DNA from 4 places in the Streptomyces sp. Da 82-17 genome. Region 1 is predicted to be linked to each of the others. Evidence: riboswitches for the same ligand, from Rfam matches in the RefSeq annotation. Region 1 holds a riboswitch; each other region holds the start of a gene.
The links. A riboswitch is a leader RNA that binds a small molecule or an ion and turns the genes downstream of it on or off. The one in region 1 is predicted to bind cyclic di-AMP.
Positions count from the first base shown of each region.

Region 2: linked by a shared signal. The riboswitch ahead of ACIDOF_RS13580 (M23 family metallopeptidase) and the one ahead of ACIDOF_RS26215 (transglycosylase family protein) in region 1 are both predicted to bind cyclic di-AMP.
Region 3: linked by a shared signal. The riboswitch ahead of ACIDOF_RS31915 (transglycosylase SLT domain-containing protein) and the one ahead of ACIDOF_RS26215 (transglycosylase family protein) in region 1 are both predicted to bind cyclic di-AMP.
Region 4: linked by a shared signal. The riboswitch ahead of ACIDOF_RS26920 (M23 family metallopeptidase) and the one ahead of ACIDOF_RS26215 (transglycosylase family protein) in region 1 are both predicted to bind cyclic di-AMP.

Region 1 covers NZ_JBJURH010000017.1:93,146-97,336, forward strand. Annotated here, with positions in the region: gene ACIDOF_RS26205 (FtsB family cell division protein) at 1-205, opposite strand, end outside; gene eno (phosphopyruvate hydratase) at 296-1,576, opposite strand; gene ACIDOF_RS26215 (transglycosylase family protein) at 1,915-2,613, opposite strand; cyclic di-AMP (ydaO/yuaA leader) riboswitch at 2,618-2,832, opposite strand; gene ACIDOF_RS26220 (transglycosylase family protein) at 3,067-3,945, opposite strand.
Region 2 covers NZ_JBJURH010000006.1:382,257-386,447, forward strand. Annotated here, with positions in the region: tRNA gene ACIDOF_RS13565 (tRNA-Lys) at 1-44, shown strand, start outside; tRNA gene ACIDOF_RS13570 (tRNA-Met) at 227-300, opposite strand; gene ACIDOF_RS13575 (PP2C family protein-serine/threonine phosphatase) at 431-1,681, shown strand; cyclic di-AMP (ydaO/yuaA leader) riboswitch at 1,903-2,036, shown strand; gene ACIDOF_RS13580 (M23 family metallopeptidase) at 2,048-3,127, shown strand; gene ACIDOF_RS13585 (aldo/keto reductase) at 3,351-4,191, shown strand, end outside.
Region 3 covers NZ_JBJURH010000025.1:39,725-43,915, forward strand. Annotated here, with positions in the region: gene ACIDOF_RS31900 (MBL fold metallo-hydrolase) at 1-464, opposite strand, end outside; gene ACIDOF_RS31905 (hypothetical protein) at 665-901, shown strand; gene ACIDOF_RS31910 (class I SAM-dependent methyltransferase) at 948-1,535, opposite strand; cyclic di-AMP (ydaO/yuaA leader) riboswitch at 2,088-2,252, shown strand; gene ACIDOF_RS31915 (transglycosylase SLT domain-containing protein) at 2,257-3,027, shown strand; gene ACIDOF_RS31920 (sugar porter family MFS transporter) at 3,151-4,191, opposite strand, start outside.
Region 4 covers NZ_JBJURH010000018.1:59,337-63,527, forward strand. Annotated here, with positions in the region: gene ACIDOF_RS26905 (GNAT family N-acetyltransferase) at 1-116, opposite strand, end outside; gene ACIDOF_RS26910 (HPr family phosphocarrier protein) at 427-708, shown strand; gene ACIDOF_RS26915 (GntR family transcriptional regulator) at 970-1,674, opposite strand; gene ACIDOF_RS26920 (M23 family metallopeptidase) at 1,893-2,687, opposite strand; cyclic di-AMP (ydaO/yuaA leader) riboswitch at 2,702-2,864, opposite strand; gene ACIDOF_RS26925 (M16 family metallopeptidase) at 3,107-4,191, opposite strand, start outside.

The DNA of each region.
Region 1 (4,191 bases):
GCTGCGCCACCCACTGCCGCATCGGGTACGCGAGCGCCACGATCAGCGAGCAGACGACGAGGGCGAGGAGCGCGGCGCGGCCGGTGAGGCGGGAGCGGCGGGCCTGCCGTTTGGTCTGGGAGCGGTAGACCCGGGCGGCCGTCTGCTCGCCGAGCAACCGGATCCTGGTCGCGGTGGAGAACCGGTCCCGGTCCTTCACGGCCATGTCCCCGCCTCCCGTTCACACGCACGTACGTCCCCGCACACGGTACGGGACCGGGTGCGGGGACGTACGTAACTACCTGGTGACTACGGCTCAGCCCTTGAAGCGCGGGAAGGCGCTGCGGCCGGCGTAGACCGCGGCGTCGTCGAGGATCTCCTCGATGCGCAGCAGCTGGTTGTACTTGGCGACGCGCTCGGAGCGGGCCGGGGCGCCGGTCTTGATCTGGCCGCAGTTGGTGGCGACGGCCAGGTCGGCGATGGTGACGTCCTCGGTCTCGCCGGAGCGGTGGGACATCATGCACTTGAAGCCGTTGCGCTGGGCCAGCTCGACGGCGTCCAGGGTCTCGGTCAGCGAACCGATCTGGTTGACCTTGACGAGCAGGGCGTTGGCCGAGTTCTCCTCGATGCCGCGGGCCAGGCGCTCCGGGTTGGTGACGAACAGGTCGTCGCCGACGAGCTGGACCTTGGAGCCGAGCTTCTCGGTGATGACGTTCCAGCCGGCCCAGTCGTCCTCGAACAGCGGGTCCTCGATGGAGACGAGCGGGTACGCGGAGACGAGCTCCTCGTAGTACTCCGTCATCTCGGCGGCGGAGCGGTCCTTGCCCTCGAAGTTGTACTTGCCGTCCTTGTAGAACTCGGAGGCGGCGACGTCGAGGGCGAGGGCGATCTGCTGGCCGGGAACGTAACCGGCCTCCTTGATGGCCTCGAGGATGAGGTCGAGGGCCTCGCGGTTGGAGCCGAGGTTCGGGGCGAAGCCGCCCTCGTCGCCGAGGCCGGTGGCCAGGCCCTTGCTCTTCAGGACCTTCTTCAGCGTGTGGTAGACCTCGGTGCCCCAGCGCAGCGCCTCGGAGAAGGACTCCGCGCCGATCGGGGCGATCATGAACTCCTGGATGTCCACGTTGGAGTCGGCGTGCGAGCCGCCGTTCAGGATGTTCATCATCGGCACCGGCAGCAGGTGCGCGTTCGGGCCGCCGAGGTAACGGAACAGCGGCAGGTCGCTCGCCTCGGAGGCGGCGTGGGCGACGGCGAGGGAGACGCCCAGGATGGCGTTGGCGCCGAGCGAGCCCTTGTTGTCGGTGGCGTCCAGGTCGAACATGGCCTGGTCGATCAGGCGCTGCTCGGTGGCGTCGTAGCCGACCAGCTCCGGGCCGATCTGCTCGATGACCGCGAGGACGGCCTTCTCGACACCCTTGCCCTGGTAACGGTTCGGGTCACCGTCACGGAGTTCGATGGCCTCGAAGGCACCGGTGGAGGCGCCGGACGGGACGGCGGCACGGCCGGTGCTCCCGTCGTCGAGGCCGACCTCGACCTCGACCGTGGGGTTGCCTCGGGAGTCCAGGATTTCCCGGGCTACGACGACGTCGATGGACGGCACGAGCATCTCCTTCTGGGATGTGACGCAAGCTGTGCTTGCACGAGGGCCGCGCCCTTGCGGCCGACCTTCTTTGCCTTGCGTCTCACGAGCCTAACCGCCCGCTGAGGCTCGGCCACCCGGCCGCCCGCCCGCTGGGACGAAAAGAGGCCCGAAGAATCGCATTGCGGGGCAAAAGAGCAACAACACTACCGAGCGGTACGCGGGTGTGCGCCACCCCGCTCAACAGCGCACGCGGTGGTGCAGGCGGTACGGCACGCGGTACGGGCATGCCCCCGCCCCGGCGCGTACGGGGGAATGCACGCCGGGGCGGGGAGTGTGGGGGGCGCCGCGCGGGCCGCTTACTTCAGGTGCAGCTGCTGGCCCGGGTAGATGAAGTCGGCGTCGTCGACGATGTCCTTGTTCAGGTCGAACAGCTTCGCCCAGCCGCCCTTGACGTCGTGCGCCTCGGCGATGGAGGAGAGGGTGTCGCCCTTCTTCACCTTGTACTCGCCGTCGCCCTTCTTGACCTTCTTGCCGGTCGGGGTCTCGACGGTCTTCTGCGGGGCGCGCTCCTGCGAGCGGGAGGCGGGCTGCTCGGCCTTGCGCTCGGGCTGCGGGGCGGCCTGCTGCTGCGGGGCCTGCTCGGCGGGCTGCGCCGAACCGCCGCCGTCGTAGGCGGCGTTGGAGAGGCCGGTGCCGCAGTTCGGCCAGGCGCCCTTGCCCTGTCCGGCGAGGACCTTCTCGCCGATCTCTATCTGCTGGGCCTTGGTGGCCTGGTCGGCGGTGGCCGCGTACTTGGTGCCGCCGTAGGCGTTCCAGGTGGAGGCCGAGAACTGCAGGCCGCCGTAGTAGCCGTTGCCGGTGTTGATGGACCAGTTGCCGCCGGCCTCGCACTGGGCCACGGCGTCCCACTCGGAGGCGGTGGCGGCGGAGGCGGAGCCCGCGGTGGCCAGCGGGGCGGCGACCGCGGCGCCGGCGACACCGGCGAGCGCGAGGGCGCGGCCGGCCTTCTCGGCCTTGGTCAGACGACGGTGCTTGCCCTTGCCGGAGAACAGCATGGAGTAATCCCCTCACCGACGCCTGCGAGGTGAGCTGTCGGGTTCGGGCCGTGTGAGTTGCCCGGCCGCCTCGTTCCGTACACCCCGAAATCCGGGACATACGCGGCGACTTCACCCCAAGCCGTTCCCTGCACCGCTGCGGGCTCCGCGTGGAGCCTCAACGGCCGGGCCCGGCGCAAACCTTGGGTCCCCCGCTCCTGCCTACGGCGCTTGACGCGACGACTGTTCCCAAGGGCCGCCGGCAGGATTCGGCGTGACGGCCATCGGGGCCCGCCAGTGGCGAGCGGTGACGACCGTAGCCGTGCGCTCGGTGGAAATACCAAGCCGATCAGGGCTGATGAGACTCATCTCTCACCCCGGGCGAAGTGTCTTTATAACGGACATTCAGCAGCGAACTGCCGCCGGATTCCGCCCAGTTTCACCCTGCTCGCACCCACACCGGCCGGCCGCCGGTCAGCCGAGGTCGAGCCGCTGGCCAGGGAGGATGAGGTCCGGGTCGGAGCCGATCGCGTCCTCGTTGGCGGCGTAGAGCGCGGGCCAACCGCCGTCGACGCCACGGGCGTCGGCGATCGCGGAGAGGCTGTCGCCGACGCGGACCGTGTACGCGCCTTCGGCGTCGCCGCGGGAGCCGTCGCCGCGCGAGGCGTGCCGGCCCGAGGAGTTGGAGTCGCGACCCTCCTCCGGGGAGTCCGGGGACTCGGGGGCGGGTTCGCCGCGATGCTTTCCGGAGCCGTTCTGGCCGGAGTTGCCCGTTTCGTCCGCGCTGTCGCCGCTGCCCTTGCCGTCGGATCCGCCGCCCGTCCCGCCGTCCGCCTCGCCGTCCGTTTCGCCCTTTGTGTCGTCTGACGGGGCGTCGGTCGGGGAGTCGGTCGGGGTGTCCGCGGGCTCCTCGACGGAGGTGTCGCCGGGCGGGGTCGGGTCCTCGGCTGAGGGGTCGTCCGACGGGAACTCGGTGGGCTCCTCGCTCGGCTCCTCGCTCGGCTGGTCCGACTGGTCGCCGTCCGCGGGGTCGGTGAGCGGGAAGCCGGCGACCAGGCCGCAGGTGGGCCAGGCCAGCGGCCCGCGCTCGGCGAGCACGTTCTCCGCCACGGCCACCTGCTGGGCACGGCTGGCCAGGTCGGCGCTCGGGGCGTACTTCAGACCGCCGAAGGCCTCCCAGTCCGCCTGGGTCAACTGGAGGCCGCCGTAGTAGCCGTTGCCGGTGTCGGCGTTCCACACGCCGCCGCTCTCGCAGTCGGCGAGGCGGTCCCAGGTGTTGGCGTCGACGGTGGCGTCCGCGGCACTGGCGCCGGTCGCGCCGAGCAGCGGGATGGCGATCGCTGATCCGGTCACTCCGGCCGCGACCACGAGGGCCGGGGCCTGGCGGGGGCGTCGGTGACGACCGTTCCCGGAGAGCATGCGGTTCCCTTTCGCGCGACGACAGGCATGGCGTCTGCAGCCGTGGCGTGTGACAGCCGTGGCGTCCGAGCCGAGGGTGAAACGTAGCGACAGTCGAACGCTTGTCACAACCCGATACAGCGCAGATCACGTGAAAGTCACAGTGCTGACGCCGTGTCAGAAACCTGGTCCGTGCGGGCC
Region 2 (4,191 bases), on a different contig from region 1:
GACTTTTAATCCATTGGTTGTGGGTTCGAGTCCCACACGGCCTACGACGCGAGGGTCCCCGGGGGAACCCGGTCCGACCTGCCGGGCAGCGCCCGAGCCACTGCGGTGGTTCGGGCGCTGTCGTGTTCGTGGGGAGTGCTGCGGGCGGGCAGGGGCCGCAGCCGTGAAGGGCCGTGAAAACGCGTCAGGCCCGGCACGCTTTCACGTGCCGGGCCTGAGGCTTCAGTAGCGGGGACAGGATTTGAACCTGCGACCTCTGGGTTATGAGCCCAGCGAGCTACCGAGCTGCTCCACCCCGCGTCGGTAAACACAAGTGTACGCCATTTTGGTGAGGCCGAACGCCACCCCTTAACCCGTACGGCCGCCGAGCGGTCGCCGGGCCGCCGTACGCCGCCGAGCCTGGGGAGGTGCGGCAGGCAGGAGACGACCGGTGGGGCAGCGAGGAGCGCGCGGAGCGCGGCGAGGCGGGCGCCGGGAGGGGGCCGGTGGCGGCGGTGGTGCGCGCCGCAGACCGCCCCGCAGACCGCCCGGCGGGGCTGGGGGGCAGGAGCGGAAACGGCCTCTCACGCACGCGCACGCGCACGCGTTCATTCGTACGCTGCCCGCGCTGCTCGTCCTCGTGGGGCTCGTCTCCGCGCTGTTGACGCCGCCGAGGTTCACGGCGGCGCCGCTGTTCTGCGCCGCGCCGCTCGTCGCGGCCCCGTTCTTCGGCCTGTCGGGCACGGTCCTGACGGGCGTCGCCGCGTCCGCGTCCGTGGTGCTGCTGCAGCTGTACTACGGGACGGTCGGCCGGCCGCAGGAGCTGACCGAGCTGATCAACGTGCTCACGGTCTCCGCGCTCGCCGTCCTCATCAACGTCGTCGTACGCCACCGCGGGGAGAAGCTCGCCTCCGCGCGGGAGATCGCCGAGGCCGCGCAGCGCGCCGTCCTGCCCGAACCGGCTTCTCGGATCGGGGGGTTGGAGGTGGCCGCGTGCTACGAGGCGGCGCAGGCGGACGCGTTCATCGGCGGCGACCTGTACGCGGTGCAGGAGACTCCGCACGGCGTACGGCTGATCGTCGGCGACGTGCGCGGCAAGGGGCTCGGGGCTGTGGAGGCCGTGGCCGTGGTGATCGGGGCGTTCCGGGAGGCGGCCGAGCAGGAGACGACCCTGGAGGCGGTCGCACAGCGCCTGGAGCGGGCGCTGGCGCGCGAGGGCGTCCGGCGCTCCGGCCTGGACGCCTTCGAGGGCTTCACGACGGCGGTGCTCGCGGAGATGCCGCACGGCCGCGAGGTGGTCCGGTTCATCAACCGGGGCCATCCGGAACCCCTGTTGCTGTACGCGGGCGGGCGGCTCGCGGTGCTCGCGGCGGCGGAGCCGGCGCTTCCGCTCGGCATGGGCGACCTCGGGATGTGGCCGGACCGGGCGGGCGAGTGCGCCTTCCCCGGCGGCGCGACGCTGCTCTTCTACACCGACGGCCTCTCGGAGGCGCGGGACGAGGCGGGGGAGTTCTACGATCCGGCGGCCCGGCTCAGCGGCCGGACGTTCGCGGCGCCGGACGCGCTGCTCGCCGCCGTGGCCGACGAGGTGCGGGCGCACACCGGCGGGAGCGGCATGACGGACGACATGGCGCTGCTCGCGGTGCGGCGGCCCGCGGCGGACGAGCCGAAGGGGCCGCCCGCTGTCACCCTCTGTGAGTGAAGCGCCGCCCTCCGCATAACAAATGACGCAACGTCAGAAACTTGAGGGCCGCGAGTTGTGGAGAAAGTGTGGTCAACTCGCCCGGTTCCGCCCCCTCGTGTCCCGAAAAGGCTTGGCCAGAGCCATGAACGATCAGTCGGAACGGCTTGGAATCCGATGCCGCTGTCTATTAACGTTCGATAACGCAGCGCGGTCGTCCCAGCCGTCACAAGAGTCGGCTCCGTGCGCACACGCTTAATCCCGCAAGGGAGCCGGGGAACCACCAACTTGGGGTGAATCGGGCGTTCTTCGCCCGTAGGAAACCTTCCTGTTCCGAACCCGTCAGCTAACCCGGTAGGCGAGAAGGAAGGAAAGGAGTGCGCCCCAGTGGCGACCCCCGCAAGCCGAGGCACGACCGGCCATGAGCCCGCGTATTTCCCGGACGGCGAGACGGCGTTCGGACACGACGAAGGGCCCTGGGAAGAGTGGAACCCCACTGAGGAGTCCGTTCGCCCGGTCCGCGGCCGGCACCGCGTCGGCAAGCAGCGCGGCGGCTTCGCGCGCAGCTCCACGGTGCTCGGCGTCGGCGTCATCGCCGCGGTCGGCGCCGGCGGCATAGCGACCGCCAAGGACCGCCCGCCGGTACCGATCTCGCTGCCCGACCTCTCCGGTGTCACCGAATCGCTGCCCGACGCCGAGTCCCTGCCGGGCGTCGGCTCCCTGATCTCCGACGACTCCGCGGACGCCGGGGACGACTTCTCGGGCGTCACCCAGGCCACCGCCGCGTCCGGCGCCCCCGTCGCCCAGCTCGACGGCGAGCCGCAGGCCGCCTCCGCGGACGCCGGTGAGGCGCTGCGCTCGCGCATCATGCAGCAGGCCGAGTCGAAGCAGGAGGAGGCCGCGGCCGCCGAGCAGGCCGCCGCTGCCGACGCCGCCGCCAAGGCCGCCGCCGAAGAGGCCGAGAAGCAGCAGACCGAGGCCGAGCGGGAGGCCGCCGAGGCCAAGCGCAAGGCCGAGGAGGAGGCGAAGCGGAAGGCGGAGGCCGAGCGCCTCGCCAAGCTCGCCCGCAGCTTCACCGCCCCCCTCGCGTCGTACACGATCAGCACCGTGTTCGGGCAGGCCGGTTCGATGTGGTCCTCCGGGTACCACACGGGCCTGGACTTCGCCGCCCCCACGGGCACGCCGATCAAGTCGATCCACAGCGGCACAGTCAAGGAGGCCGGCTGGTCCGGCAGTTATGGCTACCGCACGGTCATCGAGCTCGACGACGGCACCGAGCTGGCGTACAACCACCAGTCGTCGATGAGCGTCAGCGTCGGCCAGGAGGTCAAGACGGGCGACGTCATCGGACGCGTCGGCTCGACCGGCAACTCCACCGGCCCGCACCTGCACTTCGAGGTGAAGACCGCCGGCGGCGAGCTGATCGACCCGAGCGCCTGGCTGCGCAGCAAGGGCGTCAGCATCTGATCTCGACCGGCCGAGCCGCCACGGCTCCCCGGGAGGTTCCTGGATTCCGGTGGTCCTGGCGGCTTACCCCCCGACGTCAGGGCTGCCGGTACGAGGCATGCATCGGTGAGGTGAGGCATGTCCTCCACAGCCGTCGTGCGGCGGGTCCCTCTTTCCTGTGCGCGTACCCCTCAGCGGTGCGCGGACCGGAATAGGCCCGTCCACGGCGGCTGTTGACGTCCCCATGACCTCTTTGCGCACCCTCGGCCCGTCCGGTCTCTCGGTCTTCCCGCTCGCCCTCGGCGGCAACGTCTTCGGCTGGAGCGCCGACGAGGAGCAGTCCTTCGCGGTCCTCGACGCCTACACCGAGGCCGGCGGCAACTTCATCGACACCGCCGACGTCTACTCGGCCTGGGTGCCGGGCAACAGCGGCGGCGAGTCCGAGACCGTCATCGGCAAGTGGCTGGCGGCGCGCGGCAATCGCGAGGACGTCGTCGTCGCGACCAAGGTCGGCGGGCTCGACGGCGTGAAGGGCCTCGCCCCGGGCACCATCAAGCGGGGCGTCGAGGACTCCCTGCGCCGCCTCGGCACGGACTACATCGACCTCTACTACACGCACTTCGACGACCCGAGCGTCCCCGTCGAGGACATCGTCACCGCCCTCGACGAGCTGGTCCGCGCCGGCACCGTGCGCGCCGTCGCCGCCTCCAACATCTCGCCCGAGCGCCTCACCGAGTCCCTCGACTTCGCCGAGCGCGAGGGCCTCACGCGGTACGCCGCGCTGCAGCCGCACTACAACCTGGTCTCCCGCGACACGTACGAGGGCCGCCTCCAGGAGGTCGCCTCGCGGACCGGCCTCGCCGCCGTGCCCTACTACGCGCTCGCCTCCGGCTTCCTCACCGGCAAGTACCGCCCGGGTGCGACGGTGGACAGCGTGCGGGCGCAGAGTGCGGGCGGGCATCTGGACACCGAGCGCGGCGTGAGGGTGCTGGACGCCCTGGACCGGGTGGCGGCCGCGCACGACGCCGAGCTCGCCACCGTCGCCCTCGCCTGGCTCGCCGCGCAGCCGACCGTGGTCGCGCCGA
Region 3 (4,191 bases), on a different contig from region 1:
AGCTGCTCGGTCAGGCGGGGTTCGACCAGGTCGGGGCGGCCGACCGTGCCGATGAGCAGGGAGCCGCCGGTGAACGCGGCGACCGGGCGGCCGGCGTCGCTGAGCACGTACGCGGTGTGGTGCGGGGTGTGGCCGGGGGTGGCGACGGCGGCCAGGGCGAGGTCCGTGTCGACGTCGACGGTGTCCCCGTCGGCCACGGGGGTCCGGGCGAAGGAGACGTGCGCGCCGGCCGGGACCAGGTAGGCGGCGCCGGTGAGGCGGGCGAGCTCCAGGCCGCCGGTCACGTAGTCGTTGTGGATGTGCGTCTCCACGACGTGGGTGATGCGCACGCCCCGCCGCGCGGCCGCGGCCAGGACCTGGTCGATGTCCCGCGGCGGGTCCACGGCCACTGCCGCGCGCTCGCCGCCGGCCAGGTAGCTGCGGTTGCCGAGGCCCTCGAGCTCGATGGTGTCGACGAAGAACACAGGGAAACTCCTCACGGACGAAAATTACCCCCCGGGGTATGTCACTCACCTTAACAGCATTACCCCCGGGGGTATATTTCCGGGGCTGTGAGCACGTGACGGACCCGACAACCGCCTGGGGTGCGGCACTCTCGCCACTGCCGGGAGCAGCGGGAACACAGCGCAGCGGGAACGCAGAGCGCAGAGGGAGGAGCGGAGACGTGGGGGCCGTACGGGGCGAGGAGGCGTCGGCGTCGACGGAACTGTGGGCGCGGCACCGGCCGCTGTGCCCGCCTGTGGGCCATGAGCTGCGCGGCCCGTACCGGGACGCCTGGGTGCGCTTCCACAGCCTGCCGGGCTCGAAGCGGTACGCGGAGGACGAGGCCGATGCGGCCGAGCGGGACCGGATGCGGGGGCGGCACGCCGAGTGGCTGCCCGCCCACCCCTCAGGGCTGTGACAAGGCCCCGGAGAACCCCGAGAACCCGGAGAACCCGGAGTACGCCTCAGCGGCGGACCGCTCGTACCACCGTGTCCAGGGCCGCCGCGTCCCCCACGGGGCGGCGGGCGACCTCGGCGACGGCGATGTCGGCGTACGGCTCCCAGGCCGCGGTGACCTGGTCCGTACTGGAGAGGACCTGCAGGTCCTGGGGGCCGCCGATGCCGTGGTCGAGGTTGCTGATGTCGTGGCCGACGAGGAGCAGGGTCGCTCCGGGCCGGGCGACACGGCAGGCGGTGTCGAGGACCCCCTCCATATCCTGCCGAGGGAGCTGGAGGTAGGAGAGGAGCACCAGGTCGTACGCGGACTCCTGCGGGGCGTAGCGCGTCACGTCGGCCAACTCGGCGTGCACATCGGCCTGTTGGCGTTCTGCGAGGTCGGCCATGCGCCGTACGGCGACGGGTGAGAAGTCGACCGCGTCGACGCTCCAGCCCCGGCGGGCCAGCCACAGGGCGTTGCGCCCCTCCCCGGCGGCGAGGTCGAGGGCGCGGCCGGGCGGGAGTTCGGAGGTCTCACGGACGACCCACAGGTTGGGCTCGGCGGGCCATACGCGTTCCTCCGCGCCGTACCGCTCGTCCCAGGCGTTCGCGTCCACGTCCCTCACTCCTCCTCGCGCTCCGACCGACGAGCCCCCGACCACCGAGCCCCGCGGCCCACTCCGTCGCCGGACCCCACAGCCGTCAAGCTACGCGCGCCCGCACGGGGCCGCGACCCGCCGCCGGCGCCCACCCGGTGCCCCAAGTCGCCCCACCCGATCCCGCTCACCCCCACCCGCTCACCTATGTCCGAGTTCGCCCGATTAAGTCACCTCATTACAGCATTGGCGGCTTACATAAATTAGCGCCCATATTGGTGACACAGCACCTGAATTGCCCGTCAGATTCGCCCGACTTCCGCATTTCACGGCCGTATCGAATTCAGTGAGACGGGTCACACGGAACAACCGTCCCCCCGACAGACGCCGAAAACGCACATCCGGTTCCCGCAAAGCGAGTTGAGCCTTTTCGATCTCGGCGGGCGGCGTGTTCCAGGACACATGAATGCGCTCCGTACATTCCCCGTTCAATTTCCGACCTTGTTCCTCCGCGACTTTCTCGCCTAACGTCACCGTGAATCCGGACGGAACGCCGAATCCTGCCGCCGCCCGGAGAACCTCACACCGACTCACTTACGCACGGCAGGAGCGGGGGACCCAGGTAAGTCGCCGGTCCGGCACGTCCGGAACGGCTTGGGGTGAAGTCGCATGCGCAGTGCGACCGGACATCTCCCGTCCGAACCCGACAGCTCACCTCGTAGGCGACGGAGAGGAATTCGTCATGCCTGCAAAGGGAAAGCACCGCCGCCCCAAGTCCCGTTCGCTCAACCGGGGAATCGCCTTCGTGGGGACCGGCGGAGCAGCGCTCGTACTTCCGGTGATCGGCGCGACCGCGGCGAGCGCGGCGCCCGCGGGTGCGGCCAAGGCCGAGGCCGTTCAGGCGAGCCCGGCCGCGAAGCCGGCCGCCGCGAAGACGTACACCGTCGTCGCGGGTGACTCCCTCTCCGCGATCGCCCGGGAGCACTCCCTCAGCGGCGGCTGGAAGAAGCTGTACGAGGCCAACCGCGACGCCCTCGGCGACAACCCGGGCCTCATCCACCCCGGCCTGAAGCTCACCCTCGGCAAGAAGGCCGAGAAGGCCGACGCCTCCCGTGCCTCCGCCGAGCGCGCCGACCGCTCCGAGCGCAAGGGCGCCACCGAGGTGCAGCCCGCCGCGGCGAAGAAGGCGTACACCAACGACCTCGACGGCTGGATCCGCGAGTCGCTCGACATCATGGCCCAGCACGGCATCCCCGGCACGTACGAGGGCATCCACCGCAACATCATGCGGGAGTCCTCCGGCAACCCGCTGGCCATGAACAACTGGGACATCAACGCCCAGAACGGCACCCCGTCCAAGGGTCTGCTGCAGGTCATCGCCCCCACCTTCGAGGCCTACCACGTGCCCGGCACGTCGACCGACAGCTTCGACCCGGTCGCCAACATCACCGCCGCCTGCAACTACGCGGCGGACCGCTACGGCTCGATCGACAACGTCAACGGCCCGTACTAAACGAGCAGTCGGGCCGGACGGGTTCGTCCCGTCGGCCACGGCGACCGCCTCGGAGGGGGCGTCACGGCAGCGGAAGTCTCCGCCGTCGTGACGCCCCCTCCGCGCATGACATGGCGAGGCGCGTCAGCCCCGCAGCGACGCCGAGATGTCCTCCAGGCTGCGGCCCTTCGTCTCCGGCAGCTTGCGGTGCAGGTAGACCACGCCGAGCAGGCCGAAGAGACCGTAGATCCAGAACAGACCGGTGGGCGTGAGGGCGTTGATGGTGGTGAGGACGGTGAGGGAGATGGCGAAGTCGAGGCCCCAGTGGGTGACGTTGCCGAAGGAGCTGGCCTTGCCGCGTACCGCCGTCGGGAAGATCTCGCTGTTGATGAGCCAGATCGCGAGGCCGAGGCTGGGCGCGAACGCCGCGATGTACAGGCAGAGCCCGGCCACGAGCAGGCCGCCGGAGACGGGGCGCCCGTCGTCGCCCATCAGGTACAGCGCGCCGAGCAGCACGAGCGCCAGGACCACGACCGACGTGCCGCCGAGCAGCAGCGGGCGGCGGCCGACCCGGTCGACGAGCAGCAGCGCCACGAACGTCAGGCACATGTTGACCAGGCCGATGCCGAGCGAGGAGAGGATCGCGGCGGAGCTGCCGAAACCGGCCTGCTTGAGCATGGTCGGCGCGTAGTAGATGACCGCGTTGACGCCGACCAGCTGGTTGGTGGCCGCGACGACCACGCCGAGGATTACGGCGGGACGCATCGCGGGGCGCAGCAGATCGCGGTAGCTGGTGCGGGTCTCGGCCGCGGACAGCGCCTCGATCTCGGCGAGTTCGGCGTCGGCGGCCTCGGGCGTACGGGTGCGGAGCAGCGCGGCGCGGGCCTCGTCGCGGCGGCCGCGGTCGAGGAGCCAGCGCGGGCTCTCCGCGAGGCGCAGCACGCCGGCGAACATCGCGAGCGCGGGCAGCAGCCCGAGCCCCAGCATCCAGCGCCAGCCCTCACCGTCGTCGAAGAGATAGCCGACCAGGTACGAGACGAAGATCCCGACCGTGATCATGAGTTGGTTGAGCGACACCAGCCGGCCGCGGGAGCGGGCCGGGGCGATCTCGGCGATGTACGCGGGCACCGTCAGCGACGCCGTGCCGATCGCCAGGCCGAGCAGCACCCGGGCCACGATCAGCAC
Region 4 (4,191 bases), on a different contig from region 1:
TCTTCGGTGGTGATGGGCCTGATCCGTGCCGTGCCGCCGTCGCGCAGCACCACGTCCGCCTCCCAGTGGGCGGGGTAGGCGGCGTCCGTGGAGTCCGCGTGCTCGACCGGCGTCATGCGGCCCAGAGTACGGCGAACCGGCCTTTCGGTCAGGGCCTGTGGACAGCCCGGTACGACCTTCGGCCCGGGCCTGTGGAAAACCCGCGCCCGCCCCCCCTCCTGGAGCCGTCCCCGGAGCCGCCTCCCGACCCGCCCTCGGGCCCGTCTCACCCACTGAGTACGGGTCGCGGTGCCGCCCCGTGCGATGCAAGGTAGGAAGGCCGGACGGCGGCCGGGGTTCAGGACGTACGGCCTCTCGGAGCATCCGCCGCGGTATGAGACAGTGGTCTAGACAAGTGCTTGAGCGACACCTGAAGGGCAGCATCACATGGCTGAGCGCCGCGTCAACGTCGGCTGGGCCGAGGGCCTCCACGCCCGTCCCGCCTCCATCTTCGTCCGCGCGGCCACGGCCGCCGGCGTCCCCGTGACGATCGCCAAGGCCGACGGGAACCCGGTCAACGCCGCTTCCATGCTCGCGGTGCTCGGCCTGGGCGCGCAGGGCGGCGAGGAGATCGTGCTCGCCTCCGACGCCGAGGGTGCGGACGTCGCCCTGGACCGTCTGGCGAAGCTGGTCTCCGAGGGTCTCGAGGAGCTCCCCGAGACCGTCTGAGCGTCCGAGCCCGGCTCGGACGCACGGGGCTCCGGCCCCGGCCTGACCCGTTCAGGCGCACCACTGCCGCGGAAGCCCCGCAGACCGACGAGGTCTGCGGGGCTTCCGTGTTTTTCGCGGCCGGTATTGCGGCACGCACCAAAAGGCACTGCCGACAGCCGTACGAGATAAACGGACCAGACGGGGCCGCAGAGAAATGGGCAGCCCGCAACGGGGCGCAACAATTCCCGGCCCGTACACCCTATTCGTATACGGCTTTCGTTAATTCCGGCCGCTCGCCATGTTTACGGAATGTTGCGAAGTCCTCACCGCAGCGACCCTGCCGACCCGCGCCCCGCCGTCCGCGAAACGCAGCCGGTGCGCGGCCTTGGAGCGTTCGGTGTGCTGGGCGGTGAGGGCGCGGGCGCGTTCCGCGTCGCGCCGGGCCACCGCGTCGACGATCGCGCCGTGCTCCGCCCAGGACTCGGTCGGCTTGGCGGGCGGCTCGACCGCGTACATCCACGCGATCTTCTGGCGCAGCTGCGTGAGCAGGGCGGTCAGGCCCGCGCTGCCGGAGGCCTGGGCGAGGGTCTCGTGGAACCAGCCGTCCAGAGAGCGCAGGTCGTCGCTGTGCCCGGCGCGGGCGCGCTCCTGGCCGAGCCGTACGAGGCCGCGCAGCACCTTGAGGTGGGCCTCGGTGCGGCGCTGCGCCGCGCGGGCCGCGCCGAGCGGTTCGAGGAGCTGTCTGGCCTCGAGCAGGTCGGCGGCGTCCTGCGCGGTGGGCTCGGCGACGCACGCGCCCGCGTGCCTGCGCGTGCTGACGAACCCCTCCGCTTCCAGGGTGCGCAGCGCCTCGCGGACCGGGACGCGGGAGACGCCGTACCGCCGCGCGAGGACCTCTTCGGTGAGCCGGCCGCCGCGTTCGAAGACTCCCGCGACGATGTCGTCGCGAATCGCCGTGCATACCGAGTGCGCCGGAATGCGCATGACCGGACCTCCACCTGTGAATCACCCGTTCTGCGACTCTATTCCAGCACACCTGAATTTCCGACGACTCACCGGAATTCATGGAAGTCTTTTGGCCTGCGCCCGGCCGAAAACCGGCCGAATCGGATCGGCCGGTGGAGCGAGGAGCAATGTCCGGGAACGCCGAAGGCCCCGGCAGCGGATGCCGGGGCCTTCGGTGCGGGGTGCGTGCGGTGGCGTCAGACGTTCACGCCGTGCGAGCGCAGGTACGCGACCGGGTCGATGTCCGAGCCGTATTCGGGCGACGTGCGGGCCTCGAAGTGCAGGTGCGGGCCCGTGGAGTTGCCGGTCGAGCCGGAGAGGCCGATCTGCTGGCCGGGGGTGACGGTCTGGCCGACCGAGACGCCGATGGACGAGAGGTGGCCGTACTGGGTGTACGTGCCGTCGTTCATCTTGATCACGATGTTGTTGCCGTACGCCCCGCCCCAGCCGGCCTCGACGACGGTGCCGGAGCCGACGGCGACGACGGAGGTGCCGGAGCCGGCGTGGAAGTCGACGCCGCTGTGGCTGCCGGAGGACCAGAGGGCGCCGCCGGTCTGGTAGCCGGTGGAGATGTACGAGCCGGCGACCGGGGCGGTGTAGCTGTTGAGGCGCTTGCGCTCGGCCTCGCGGGCGGCGCGCTCCTTGGCCTCGCGCTCCTTCTTGGCCTTCTCCGCGGCCTTGCGCTTGGCCTCGGCCTTGCGGGCGGCCTCGGCGTGCTCCTCGGCCTTCTTCTTGGCGGCGGCCTTGGCGGCTGCCTTCTCCTGGGCGGCGGCCTGGGCGTCTATCTGCTCGGCGAGCGAATCGCCCACGGAGACGGCCTGGTTGATGCCGGTGTCGTCGAGGGCCGCGGAGCTCTCGGCGGCCATCGCGGGGGCGGAGAGGCCGCCGACGACGCCCGAGGTGGTCAGGGCGGCGACACCGGCGATGGTGGCGCTCTTGCGGGTCAGGCGGCTGGGACGGCGGTGCTTCCCGGTGGCACGGGCGAAGGCCATGGGGTGGCGGTGTCCTTTCCTTCCTTCTCGCCTACCGGGTTAGCTGACGGGTTCGGAGCAGGAAGGTCTCCTACGGGCCCCCTCCGCGCGGGAGGGCGTCCGATTCACCCCAGGGACTGCGTGTGGGTCCCCGGCTCCCCTGGCTCGCGCCGTACGGGGACTCGGCGATGACTGTCCGGTGCCGCGGGCGCGGCGCATAGCTGGCGAACAGCCGGACCGACGCTAAACGGGACATCTTTCAATCAACAAACGGATCACGCCTTTTGTAGTGCACGCCACAGGGCAGATCCCCAACCACTCTGAAATTTCAGCCCTAATCGGACATTGCATGACGAGGTGCTCGAACGGTGGGGGCCCCGGTGGCGCGGGTGCGCCACCGGGGCCCCTGAGCCCGTCACCGCGTCGCCGCGGCGGCCCGACTAGCCCGTGACAACGGTCACTTCACCGATGCCGAGCGCCTTCACGGGCTCGGCGATCTGGTCGGCGTCGCCCACCAGGACCGTGACGAGACGGTCCTCGGGGAACGCGCTGACGACGGCCGCGGTGGCCTCCACCGTGCCCGTCTCGGCGAGACGGCGGTACAGCTCCGCCTGGAAGTCGTCCGGCAGCTGCTGCTCGACCTGGTCCGCGAGCGTGCCGGCGACGGCCGCCGCCGTCTCGTACCGCAGCGGCGCCACACCCACCAGGTTCTGCACCGCGACGTCCCGCTCCGGGTCCGTCAGACCCTCGGCCGCGAGGGTCCGCAGCACCTTCCACAGGTCGTCAAGTGCCGGGCCGGTGTTGGGGGTGTCCACCGAACCGCTGATCGCGAGCATCGCCGCACCGCTGCCGTCCGCGGCCGACCGCAGCACCTGCGCGAACGCCCGCACACCGTAGGTGTAGCCCTTTTCCTCGCGCAGCACCCGGTCCAGACGGGACGTCAGAGTCCCGCCCAGGCAGTACGTGCCGAGCACCTGCGCCGGCCACACCTGGTCGTGCCGGTCCGCGCCGATACGGCCGATCAGGAGCTGCGTCTGCACGGCGCCGGGACGGTCCACGATGAAGACCCGGCCGGTGTCGTCCGCGGTGATGGGCGCCGCGGGGCGCTGCTCCGCGGTGTTCCCCGTCCACTCCCCCAGCGTCTCGGCGAGCATCGCGTCCAGGTCGGCGCCCTCCAGGTCACCGACGACGACGACGGTCGCGGTGGCCGGGCGGATGTGCGCGTCGTAGAACTTGCGGACCGCGGCCGCGTCGATGCGGGCGACGGTCTCCTCGGTGCCCTGCCGCGGCCGCGACATCCGCGCCTCGGCCGGGAACAGCTGCTTGTACAGCTCCTTGGCCGCGCGCCGCGCCGGGTTGGCCGTCTCGTGCGGGATCTCGTCCAGGCGGTTGCGTACGAGGCGCTTGATCTCGCTGTCCTCGAAGGCGGGGGCGCGCAGCGCGTCGGCGAGCAGCGCGAGGCCCTTCGGCAGCCGGGAGACCGGCACTTCGAGGGAGATGCGCAGGCCGGGGTGGTCCGCGTGCG